3 regions of the Weissella diestrammenae genome follow, and region 3 is predicted to be linked to each of the others. Evidence: predicted binding sites of a transcription regulator. Region 3 holds the regulator's gene; each other region holds the start of a gene.
The links. Region 3 encodes HrcA, which represses chaperone genes, less so after heat shock. Its sites were predicted from a motif close to TTAGCACTCNNNNNNNNNGAGTGCTAA; they were not measured.
Positions count from the first base shown of each region.

Region 1: a site for HrcA is predicted at 2,634-2,660, ahead of H9L19_RS04870 (ATP-dependent Clp protease ATP-binding subunit). Genes of this name have one in related genera too.
Region 2: a site for HrcA is predicted at 1,528-1,554, ahead of H9L19_RS05665 (co-chaperone GroES). Genes of this name have one in related genera too.

Region 1 is NZ_CP060724.1:983,854-988,149, reverse strand. It holds gene H9L19_RS04875 (GNAT family N-acetyltransferase) at 1-271, opposite strand, end outside; gene H9L19_RS04870 (ATP-dependent Clp protease ATP-binding subunit) at 434-2,542, opposite strand; gene H9L19_RS04865 (zinc-binding alcohol dehydrogenase family protein) at 2,895-3,908, shown strand; gene rpmF (50S ribosomal protein L32) at 3,955-4,128, opposite strand.
Region 2 is NZ_CP060724.1:1,164,100-1,168,395, forward strand. It holds gene H9L19_RS05655 (formate--tetrahydrofolate ligase) at 1-682, shown strand, start outside; gene H9L19_RS05660 (HD domain-containing protein) at 820-1,458, shown strand; gene H9L19_RS05665 (co-chaperone GroES) at 1,578-1,853, shown strand; gene groL (chaperonin GroEL) at 1,902-3,524, shown strand; gene H9L19_RS05675 (DUF1093 domain-containing protein) at 3,690-4,064, shown strand.
Region 3 is NZ_CP060724.1:76,323-80,618, forward strand. It holds gene dnaK (molecular chaperone DnaK) at 1-1,080, opposite strand, end outside; gene grpE (nucleotide exchange factor GrpE) at 1,238-1,789, opposite strand; gene hrcA (heat-inducible transcriptional repressor HrcA) at 1,805-2,827, opposite strand; gene H9L19_RS00365 (WxL protein peptidoglycan domain-containing protein) at 3,108-4,019, opposite strand; gene rpoD (RNA polymerase sigma factor RpoD) at 4,125-4,296, opposite strand, start outside.

The DNA of each region.
Region 1 (4,296 bases), 750 kb from region 3:
ATTCCAACTTTTGATAGGCCGGTGTCGTCATGAATTTTTTCTTTGCATACGAGCAAATCGGCCGTAACTTAACATCTGCTGCTTGTGCGCGTTCAATCACTGCTGCTAACAACTGACTAGCAACGCCTTGTCCGCGAAGTTCGGGTGCGACAATCGTTGAATCAATCGACCAAACACGACCGTTTTCAATGGCCGGAAATAAAATTTCTGCATCAACTTGTCCCGTTTCATTTCGATGAAACAATCGACCTGGTTCATATTCAAAATCCATAGAATGCCCTCCTTTACACATATTTTACCACATTCAACATTTATGAATGCGCTTTCAAACAAAAAGATAGCCGACTTAACCTTCATCAAACGTGCCACCCGTTTTTTGAATGAGGTCATGCTATCTTTTTTAATGTTTATACCGCTTCGCCACAGATTTCATTTAGACCGTGACAGTTTCATCAGCAGCCACAATTTTAATCTCGTCGTCACGAAGTTCAGCCTTCAACTTTTTAATTTCTGGATTATCCAGATAAAAGTCTGCAATCTGATCTTCTAATTGTTCTTGAATCACACGCCGCAATGGTCGTGCACCCATAGCCGGATTGTAACCCAATGTCACAAGGCGCTCCACAGCGGGCTTAGTCACTTCGATCGTTAAACCAGTAGGCGCAATCGTTTCATTCATGTCATTTAACATCAAACGAACAATCTTCAGCAAGTCGTCTTTCGACAAAGCGTTGAACTCAACAATGCCATCAAACCGGTTCAAAAATTCTGGCTTGAAGTACGGTGCTAGCCGATCCATTAACTCACTTGCAACTGATGCTTGTTCATTTTGATCATCCTTAGCATCAAAGCCAACTTTACCAACATTAACACCCGTTCCTGCATTTGATGTCATAATAATGATGGTATCCTTGAATGAGACGGTATGTCCTTGTGCGTCAGTCAACCGACCATCATCTAGAATTTGCAAAAACATATTCATTACATCTGGATGTGCCTTTTCCACCTCATCTAACAAAATTAATGAGTATGGGTGTCTGCGGACTGCTTCTGTTAACTGACCCGACTCCTCATAACCGATATAACCAGCCGGTGCTCCAATCAACTTCGAAACACTATGCTTTTCCATATATTCTGACATGTCAAAACGAATCATACTATCAGTTGTACCAAATAACTCTTTTGCAAGCTGTTTAGCCGTTTCAGTCTTTCCAACACCGGTCGGACCGACAAATAAGAAACTACCAATTGGCCGATTAGCCTTATTGAATCCAACCCGATTACGACGAATAGCCCGTGCAATCTTTTGGGTGGCTTCCGTTTGCCCGATAACGTGATCCGCCAAATTTTGCGCAAGATGCTTTAATTGTTGTTGCTCAGCATCTTGTAAGTCACCGACCGGAATACCAGTCTTTTCTTCAACGATCGTTTGAATATCTGCGACATCAATAACCTGTTGTCCATCCTTCACTGGCTGTGATTCTTGTGCAGCTTTCTTTTGTCGATTTAACTGTTCAACTTGGTCACGCCAGTAACCAGCCTTTTCATAATCTTCATCATCAATTGATTGCTGTTTCATTTTTTCAGCGTATGCAATTTGTTTCTCTAACTTTTGTGGATCCTCCACTTTAATTGCCAAGTTCTTACGTGACCCTGCCTCGTCCATTAAATCAATGGCCTTATCAGGTAAGAAACGTTCTGGAATATAGCGGTTTGACAAATCAACCGCAGCTTCCAGTGCTGCATCACTATACTTGACCTTATGATAATCTTCATAGCGGCCACGGATGCCTTGCAAAATTTGTAAGGCTTCTTCAGTCGTTGGTTCATCAACTTGAACCGTTTGGAAACGACGTGCAATCGCAGCATCCTTTTCAATTTGTCGATACTCATTGAGCGTTGTCGCTCCAACTAATTGGAACTCACCACGTGCCAAAGCCGGCTTCAAAATATTACCAGCGTCCATAGAACCTTCGCCAGCTGTACCTGCACCCATAATCTCATGGATCTCATCAATGAACAAAATCACGTCTTCACGCTTTGACACTTCTGCCATCAATTTTTGCATACGTTCTTCAAACTGTCCTCGTACGCCGGTACCTTGGACTAATGACACCACGTCCAAGCGAATGACTTCTTTACCTTGTAACTTTGAAGGCACCTGACCATCAACAATGGCTTGTGCTAATCCCTCGACCACTGCCGTCTTACCGACACCAGCTTCACCAATCAAAACGGGATTATTCTTAGTACGACGATTCAAAATTTCAATCACCCGTGCAATTTCAGGGTCACGACCAATGACTGGGTCAAACTTACCCTTCCTTGCCATTTCAGTCATATTCATTCCAAATTGTTCAAGTAAACTATCACCGTCGTTACCATTCCCGTTGTTTTGCATTTGGGCTTGTCGTTGCCGTTGCTGTTCAGCCGCTGCCCGTTGCATTTGGGCTTGCCGTTGCCGTTGACGATCTAAATCGCCATTCATTGCATTAAAAATATCATCAAAATTTGAGAAACCAAATGGATCATAATTTGCCATATTCTGTATCCTCCTCATTTATTACCTGTTTATCTACTCAGATTAAAGATGTCATATCAATCCTGACCTTCCTTGACCTTGTATTTATATTTTAGCACTCTAACAACGAGAGTGCAAATGTTTTGGTGAGATTTTTTTAATTTTTCAATAAACCCCATTAATGTACAGGCACGACATGCTTTAAAACAACATTTTAAAAGCAACTTGTATCACATCAACTTACGATTTTATTCTTCCCCACCCATGTTATTTTAGAAAAGGTTATAATAATTGTAATGAAAAACGCTAACTAAATAAGACATCTGTATTAACGCAGATGTCTTATCACATGATAACTTTTGGAGGTATATTAATGCAGACACCAACAACTATGACTACTATCATGACAACCAGTGACAGCCAAGTGCCCCTTACGCTCATTCAAACGCCATTACCACAACCTGAACCATTTGATCTTTTGGTCAAAATTTCAGCAGTCTCGGTCAACCCGGTTGATTTAAAGCAGGCACAAGTTGCGGTCACAAATCAAACCCCAAAGATCTTAGGCTATGATGCTGTTGGCACTGTTGTCGACACCGGGGCACAAGCCTCAAAATTTAAAATCGGCGATCGCGTCATGTTTGCTGGCGCCGTGAACCGTCAAGGCTCATATGCCGAATTTGAAGCTGTGCATGAGGATTTAGTGGCACTCGCACCTTCTAATATTGCCGACGCACAATTGGCTGGCGTACCACTTAGTTTCTTAACAGCTTATGAATTACTCATTGATAAATTTCGTTTGATTCCCAGCGCCAATGCCAATCAGGGTCAAAGTATCTTCATTATTAATGGGGCTGGTGGGGTCGGCTCATCAATGATTCAACTGGCAAAATGGCTCGGATTGACTGTCATCGCATCAGCATCCCGCCCCAAGACGATTGACTGGGTACAGTCACTTGGTGCCGACCACGTTGTTAATCATCGTTTAGATTATTTAGCTGAGATTAAAGCCATGGGTATCGATACAATCCCATATATTGCAATCTTACACAATCCAAATCAACATTTTACAGCGGCAGCAGAATTAATTAGTCCTTTTGGTCACATTGGCAGCATCGTTGAAAATGCGACACCCCTGCCAATTGAACGTTTGAAAAGTAAGGCAGCCTCATTTGACTGGGAATTTATGTTCGCTAAATCGCTTTACCATTATCACATGGCAAGCCAAGGTACCATATTAGCGCTCGCTGGTGAATTACTGACGACACACACTTATAAAACGCCTGTGACACAGACGTTAGCTGGGTTATCCCTTGATACGATCCACGAGGCACATCAGTTACTGACTTCAAATCAACTGATTGGTAAATTAACAATCACATATTAATTAAAAAAAGCGGTTTGGACAAATTGTCCAAACCGCTTTAATTTTATTACTTTGCTTCTACGACTTGCTTACCATTGTAAGTACCGTCAGCCGCAACATGATGATTACGAACATAAACACCATTTTCGTTCATGTGGATTGCAGGTGTTTGAATACCACCACGACCACCACGACGTGAACGCTTCTTAGCTTTAGAAGTCTTATGTGTAGGAACTGCCATAATTTTTTTCCTCCTTTTACGCTACCAAGCCTAAAACGAGGAGGCAGCATTAAATTAATAATCGATTATTTTTTCAACTGTTCTAATTTACATGATTTTTGAATAATTGTCAAGGCACTCACTCGAAAACCCACCTTTAATGTGTCCTATATGCTATCGTCAGCCATT
Region 2 (4,296 bases), 570 kb from region 3:
AACGGTTCGGGCCCTGAAGATGCATGGTGGCAAGGCGAAAAGTGACTTGGCGGCAGCTGATGTCGAAGCCTTAAAAGTAGGACTTTTGAACCTCGGCCAACACTTAAAAGCAATGCAAAGATATCAGGTGCCAGTTCTTGTTGCGATTAATCGCTTTGTAACTGATACACCAGAAGAAATCCAGGCGATTGAAGCGTATGCCGAGGCACAAGGAGCTAAAGCCTATGTCGCTAATGTGTGGGAAGCCGGTGGTGCCGGTGCACCTGAATTAGCACAAGCAGTGATTGAATCAACTGATATGCCTAAAAATTTCACCCCATTGTATGCCAAAGATGATAGTGCGGTTGAAAAGTTGAATTTGATTGTGCAGTCAATTTATGGTGGCGATGGCGTTGAACTCTCAGATAAAGCGCAAAAGCAATTACAACAGTTTTCAAAATTTGGTTGGGATAAGTTACCGATTATTGTCGCAAAAACGCAATATTCGTTATCGGATGATGCTAAAAAATTAGGTGCACCAGAGCACTTTAAGATTCATGTGCGAGAATTTGTACCTAAAACTGGCGCTGGTTTTTTGGTCGCATTGACGGGGTCGATTTTAACAATGCCGGGGTTACCAAAGCATCCGGCGGCATATGATATTGACATTAATCGTGATGGGACGATTACTGGATTGTTTTAATTCAGAATCAGAGTGAAGTAAAGCATTATCGATTTCGGTAATGCTTTTTTATTGATATGTAGAATGAAGATGCAGAGTCAAATTTGTGCTGGTCAAGAATATGAGATAATAAGACAGGTAATGATGGAGGAGAAAAGATGAATTTAGAGTTGGCGAAAGAATTTGTACGGGAAGAATTATTGGAGGAACAATCGGGGCATGATTATGTTCATATTGAACGCGTATTAACAAATGCCCTCATGTTAGCAAAAGATATGCCAACAGCTGATGTTGAAATCGTTTCGTTGGCGGCTTTATTGCATGATGTCATTGATGAAAAGGTTGTTGATGACGTAAATGCTGCAATTAGCAAGGTTCGAGCAAAGCTGCGTGATTGGCAGATTGAATCAGCGGAAATAGCTGAAATTTTAGATATTATCACCCATATGTCATATTCAAAAAATTTGACAACACGTTATCAACTGACGCTTAATGGCCAAATTGTCCAAGATGCGGATCGATTAGATGCCATTGGGGCAATTGGAATTGGGCGGACATTTTATTATGGTGGTCATAAAGGTCACTTGATGTATAACCCAAATGATGCAGCTCGTGAGCACTTAGATCATGATCAGTATCGACAAAATTCATCAGTGATTAATCATTTTTATGAAAAGTTGCTCAAATTGACTGATTTAATGAATACGCCTAAGGCAAAGACGATTGCTGAGCATCGAACAGAGTTTATGCAGGCATTTTTAAATGAATTTGATGATGAATGGCATGGACGGGCGTAAACATCATGTCAAAATAATTGGCAAACTAGTTGAAAAAAAATACCAGTGTGCTAGAATAGTATTTGTAAATTAGCACTGGATAAATGAGAGTGCTAAAAATCAAAGGAGGAATTCGTATCATGTTGAAACCATTAGGAGATCGCATTTTGCTACAAGTTGAGCAAGAACAAGAACAAACGGTTGGTGGTATTGTTATTGCTTCAAATGCGCAAGAGAAGTCAACCATTGGTAAAGTCGTTGCTATTTCAGATAAGAGCATCGGTGATTTACAAGCCCCTACGGCTGTTAAAGTTGGGGACGAAGTACTATTTGATAAGTATGCCGGCACTGAGGTTAAAAATGCCGGTGAAACGTATCTTGTGGTACACGAAAAAGACTTAATCGCAGTATTGTAATTTAATATATTCAAATAAGCTAAACTTTTTGGGAGGGTGAAATTGAAAATGGCAAAAGAATTGAAGTTTTCAGAAGATGCACGTTCAAAAATGCAAGCAGGTGTTGATCAACTTGCAAATACAGTTAAGACAACCATTGGACCTAAGGGACGCAATGTGGTGATTGAACAAAGTTATGGTGCACCAACGATTACTAATGATGGGGTAACCATTGCTAAGTCAATCGAATTGGAAGACCATTTCGAGAATATGGGCGCAAAGTTAGTGGCTGAAGTGGCTTCTAAAACCAATGATATTGCTGGTGATGGAACAACTACTGCCACAGTTTTGGCGCAAGCTATTATCAATGAAGGTCTTAAAAACGTGACCGCTGGTGCTAATCCGGTTGGCGTTCGTCGCGGAATTGAATTAGCAACGAAGGCGGCCGTTGACGCCTTGCATAAGATGTCAAAGACTGTTTCGACAAAAGAAGAAGTGGCCCAGATTGCCTCAATTTCTGCTGCAAATGAAGAAGTTGGTGCCTTGATTGCTGAGGCAATGGAAAAGGTTGGTAACGACGGGGTTATTACGATTGAAGAGTCAAAGGGTATCGAGACGACGCTTGATGTTGTTGAGGGAATGCAATTCGATCGTGGCTATATGTCACAATATATGGTGACTGATACTGAAAAGATGGAAGCTAACCTTGAAAATCCATATATCTTAATTACTGACAAGAAGATTGGTAATATTCAAGAGATTTTGCCAGTCTTACAGCAAGTTGTTGAGCAAGGTCGTGCCTTGTTAATTATTGCTGATGACATTACTGGGGAAGCTTTGCCAACCCTTGTTTTGAATAAGATGCGTGGAACGTTTAATGTTGTTGCAGTTAAAGCACCTGGCTTTGGTGATCGTCGTAAGGCGATGCTTGAAGACATCGCAATCTTAACTGGTGGTACAGTGATTACCGATGATCTTGGTTTGGCTTTGAAGGATGTCACAATTGAGAATTTGGGACAAGCTAATAAGGTTACAATTTCAAAGGATAACACAACCATTGTTGAAGGATCAGGAGCCAAGGACCAATTGGCTGACCGTGTCAATTTGATTAAGAATCAAATTGCTGAAACAACATCTGACTTTGATCGTGAAAAGTTGCAAGAACGTTTGGCTAAGTTAGCTGGCGGCGTTGCTGTGATTAACGTTGGTGCCGCGACTGAAACCGAATTGAAGGAACGCAAGTATCGCATCGAAGATGCTTTGAATGCGACCCGCGCTGCTGTTGAAGAAGGCTTTGTTGCTGGTGGTGGTACCGCATTGGTAAATGCTATTTCATCAGTTGCAGCCTTGAATGAAAGTGGTGATGTGCAAACTGGTATCAACATTGTTCAACGCGCACTTGAGGAGCCGGTTCGTCAAATTGCTGAGAACGCTGGCTTAGAAGGTTCAGTGATTGTTAATAAGTTGAAAGAACAAGCTGTGGGCTTTGGATATAATGCAGCAACTGATGAGTGGGTTGACATGATTGCGGCTGGAATTGTGGATCCAACAAAGGTTACACGTTCAGCTTTGCAGAATGCAGCATCTGTTTCTGCCTTACTCTTAACAACTGAAGCTGTTGTTGCAGAGTTGCCCAAAGAAGAAACAGCTGCGCCAGCCATGCCACAAGGTGGTATGCCAGGCATGATGTAAGTCTAATTGTTTAGCAAGACAAAAATATTGCATAAAATAATAGTCTTGAAAGTTGGTATTACTTTCAGGACTTTTTTTGTGGTGCAATGATAATAAACAAATTATTTATTGACAATATTATATACCGTATAATATAATATAAGCACAGGTAAAGGGGATGAAAAAATGAAACGTTTAAGATTGGGTGTGGTAATTATTATTGTGAGTGTATTAGGCATTTTTGGCTATCACTATTATTCAGAAACCTATGCTGCGACAACAGCGTATGCCCGAATTGGTCAGACTATTCCTCAAAAAAAGGTGGCTAAAGATGATTCTGGTAAAGAAATAACTGGGATATACGTGTATGAATATCAGATGAAATATGTGACCAAAAATGGTGAAAAACGAACGGTTCAGACTGATGTTATGGGGACTGATCCAAAGCCATTTCAACCGGGAAAGATTATTCAGGCTGAAGTTAGTCAAAAACGTGTTGTCAAAGGACCAAGCTATATTAATGAGTCAAAAGTAGACCAGAAGATATTGAATCAGATTTAAGAACAAAGTGCTTGAGTAATCAAGCGCTTTTTGTTTGAGAATAAATGTATATGCAACGTTGTCTTGTTGATAAGCTTTTTGGACACTCTGAGATATAAATTGAAGGGATTAATTCTAATTAGTGTGGCTGTATTATCTGGAAAGAATCTGTGGCACGGTGTGATAAAACGGAAACTCGTATTTTTTCATTAATCAATCGGATTAATAACTGGTTTGAATCACAACGCACAAT
Region 3 (4,296 bases):
AACATCCTTAACATCTCCAGTAATCACACCACCTTGAATCGCAGCACCTAAGGCAACCGCTTCGTCAGGGTTAATTGAGTGATTTGGTTCTTTACCAGTAATATCTTTAACGAACTCTTGAACAGCTGGAATTCGTGTTGATCCACCATTCAAAATGACTTGGTCAATATCTGAACTTGATAGACCAGCATCCTTCAAAGCAGTTTCAACAGAAACCTTTGTGCGCTCAACCAAATCACGCGTTAATTGGTTGAACTTTGCACGCGTCAAAGTTGTTTGGATGTGCAATGGTCCATTATCTGAAGAAGCGATAAATGGCAAGTCAATTTGAGCTTCAGTTGCTTGCGACAAAGTTTTCTTTGCTGTCTCTGCAGCATCCTTCAAACGTTGTAATGCAAGCGTATCTTGCTTCAAATCAATCCCATTTTCTGACTTAAAGTCTTCAGCTAACCAATCAATCACCTTTTGGTCAAAATCATCACCACCAAGGTGTGTATCACCAGCCGTTGAAAGTACTTCGAAGACACCATCACCTAATTCAAGGACAGACACGTCAAATGTTCCACCACCCAAATCATAAACTAGGATTTTTTCATCCTTATTTAAATCATCTAGTCCGTAAGCCAATGCTGCTGCAGTTGGTTCGTTGATGATACGTTCAACTTCCAAGCCAGCAATTTTTCCAGCATTCTTCGTTGCTTGACGTTGAGCGTCATTGAAGTAAGCAGGTACCGTGATAACGGCCTTAGTCACATCTTCACCCAAATAATCTTCCGCATACTTTTTAATGTATTGCAAAATCATGGCTGAAACTTCTTCTGGTGTGTAATCCTTACCAGCAACTGAAACTTTGTAACCATCTTCACCCATGTGTGACTTGATTGACATAATCGTATCAGCGTTAGTAATCGCTTGACGCTTAGCTGTATCACCCACTTGTGTCTCACCATTCTTGAATGAAACAACAGATGGTGTTGTCCGTCCACCATTTGGGTTAGTAATAATCTTTGGTGTGCCACCTTCCAAAACAGCAACTGCTGAATTAGTCGTTCCCAAATCAATTCCGATAATCTTTGACATATCTAAATACCTCGATTTTAATTTTTTTATTTATTTGCGAAATAATCCGAAATCATTCGGAACAGGGCAAATAAACGAGTTCTAGTTTAAAGTCTAAAACTAGTTTATTTACCCTATTCCCAACAACCTAGATTATCACTTTGACATTCTTAATTCACTAATTATAAACAACTACCATTGCTGGCCGTACAACACGATCAGCTAGGACGTATCCCTTTTGCAAAACTTGGGCAATTGTGTCTACTGGATGCTCATCATCAGCTGGCTGTGATTGTACTGATTGGTGATATTCTGGATTAAACACTTCACCAACTTCTCCGACTGCTATGACATCATTATCTTTCAGCGCATTTTCCAAGGTTTTATAAACCATCTCAACGCCTGTCTTAATCTGATTAGCTGCTGCATCATCAGCATCAACCATCAAGGCACGTTCTAAATTGTCCAATGCTGGTAATATCGATTTTGCTAATTTTTGCGTTGCATACTTTAAAGTCGTCGCCTGCTCTTTAGCAAATCTCGTCTGCATATTTTGCATTTCAGCATTGACTCGTAAGTACTTATCTTCTAATTCGTTATATTGCGTCTGTAGCGTCGCAAGTGAATCATCCTCAACAGTATCTACTTCAGCTTCGGCCCCTTCAGTTTCAACAACTTCATCGACGCTCTCTTGGTCCTCAACTACTTGGTTTTCTTTTTCTTCTGCCATGTCAACACCTCTTTTCTAATAATATTCTTTTAATTCATCAACGACTAACTGTCGAATCGTAACCATCAACGACACCACATCATCGTACGGTAAATTCGTCGGCCCAAGAATTGCCAACTCACCATAACCATGCTTTGGAATCTGATACGTCATCGACAGCAGGCTATAAGGTACAAGTAACGGATTAGGGTTCTCATCTCCAATTTGGATCAAAACGCCATCGTTTACTGTACCAATTGCCTGTCGCATTGCCTTTGGATTTTCCAAAAGCTGATACAACGCCTTCATATCACTTAACCGTGTATCAGTCGTAAAATCCATGACATTTAAGCGACCGCCAATAAAGACTTGGTCTTGAATTGAACGTGCCAATATGTCACCAAACAACTGTAAAAATGCTTGTGGTGAACGAATCGTTCGTTCCAAATCAAGCGGCAAATCGCCGCTTAGACTATTCAGCGCCTCTCGAATTGGTCGCCCAACAAGTTGATTATTAATGTAACTCACAATGCTTTGTAATTCCGCGATCGATGCCCCTTTAGGTAACCGAAAACTTTGACTGGTTGTCTGTCCATCGCTTGTTACCACGATAGCCATGTTTTGTTGACCATCAATGGGAATCAACTGAAATCCTGACAATCGCACATCAAACGCCTCTGGTTTTAGCGCAATCACGGTATACCCTGTCATATCCGCTACAATTTTTGTCACCTGAGTTAACAAGTCATCAACCTGTTGAAACCGTCGACTAAATACTTGCTGAATTTGACGTTGCACATCTTTTGCAATCTGGCCTTTTTTCATTAAGTAATCAACATAATAACGATACCCAAGTTGCGAAGGAATTCGACCTGATGACGTGTGCTCTTTTTGAAGTAAGCCACGTCCTTCTAGCTGTGCCATCTCATTTCGAATAGTTGCTGAACTAACAGGTAAGCCAATATCGACAAGTAACGATTTTGACCCAACTGCTTTTCCCAAACGGGCATAGTCAGTAATAATCGCACCCAGTATTAACCTTTGTCGTTCTGTTAACATCTGCCCGCTCCTCTCAACTTGAATTTAGCACTCGTTAATAACATTTGCTAACATACTTAATCATACACTATTTAAAAACCATGTCAACTCTTTTTGGCACTTAATTTATTAGAGTGCTAAAAAGAGTTTTCTACCTAAAATTTATGGAAATCAAATAAAAAACAACATTTTCTAATCTTTCAAAATCAATCATTGATTTTAAGAAATTAAGAAAATGTTGTCAAAATAAATCTTGCGCTACACTATTTAGCTTTAAACATTATTTATCCAAACTAGATGTTTAACGTCGACGTTTTTGTAATAACAAACGTCCCCCAAAGAATACAATCAGAAAGACAACGACAGGCCAAAAGATTAACCAAAACCAATCGATCGGACGCAAGTTATTTTTAGTCTGCGTCGTTGTTGATAGTTTGTGGGCTAAACTTTGACTAATTTTCACCGTTTGGGTTGAGGTTTGCTTCTCACTACCATTATTAATGGTTACTTTTAACTTATAGTGACCAGCTTTTAAGTCGGCCAAATTATTTTTTAGATTAATGGCTGTCTGAGCTTTTGGCACTAACGATACCTTTTGATCATGTTTAGTAAAGACAACTTTGCCATCACTATTAGTTAAAGTTGACGAAATTAGCAAATCTTTTGCCATCTTCGTTTCGGTATTAGCGATTTGCAACTGTAAAATTTTCTTAGTCTTAGGCAAGTAAAATTTTGTGCCTGATAGTGTCACAAATGGCGTTACCTCTTTATCAGTCTCCGTCAAATATACAGGAATTTGTGTCGCGTCTTTTGAAAAAACGTCCGTAAATGAAACGCCACCGACTAATGTTCCATCAAACGAACTCGTTGGCGTAGTAAGTGTGGCAGGGACGTCTACCGTTGAATTTGCTGGCACTGTAATCAGTTTGTCAATCTTCATCATGTCACCAACTTTAGCTGGCAGCGTCGTTGAAACATCAGAATTAGTCCCAACAAAATGAATTTTCCCATTTGACAAAGTTATTGCAGTTCCTGTAGCGACACTAAAAACAAGTTCTTGCGCTGTATTATTTTTAACATGGTACATAATATCTTCAGTCTGACCAGGTGCCAACCGTAAATCAATCGCTTGATTTGAATTGTTTTGCACTTGATGTGTCGGCACATATGCTGTCACATCAAACCGCGTCACTGAATCATCAGCAAAGGTCATGCCTTAGAAACTAATCATACCCAAAAACACAGCTAATAGCATTGTTAATTTCATGTATTTTTTCATTCTAAAGCCCACTTCTTTCGATTTATACCTAACATTTTATTAATCAAGAAAATCTCGTAATTGCTTTGAACGTGATGGATGACGCAACTTACGTAAGGCCTTCGCCTCAATTTGACGAATTCTTTCACGTGTGACACCAAATACTTTCCCAACTTCTTCCAATGTACGCGTTCGACCATCTTCAAGTCCAAAACGCAACCGCAAAACATTT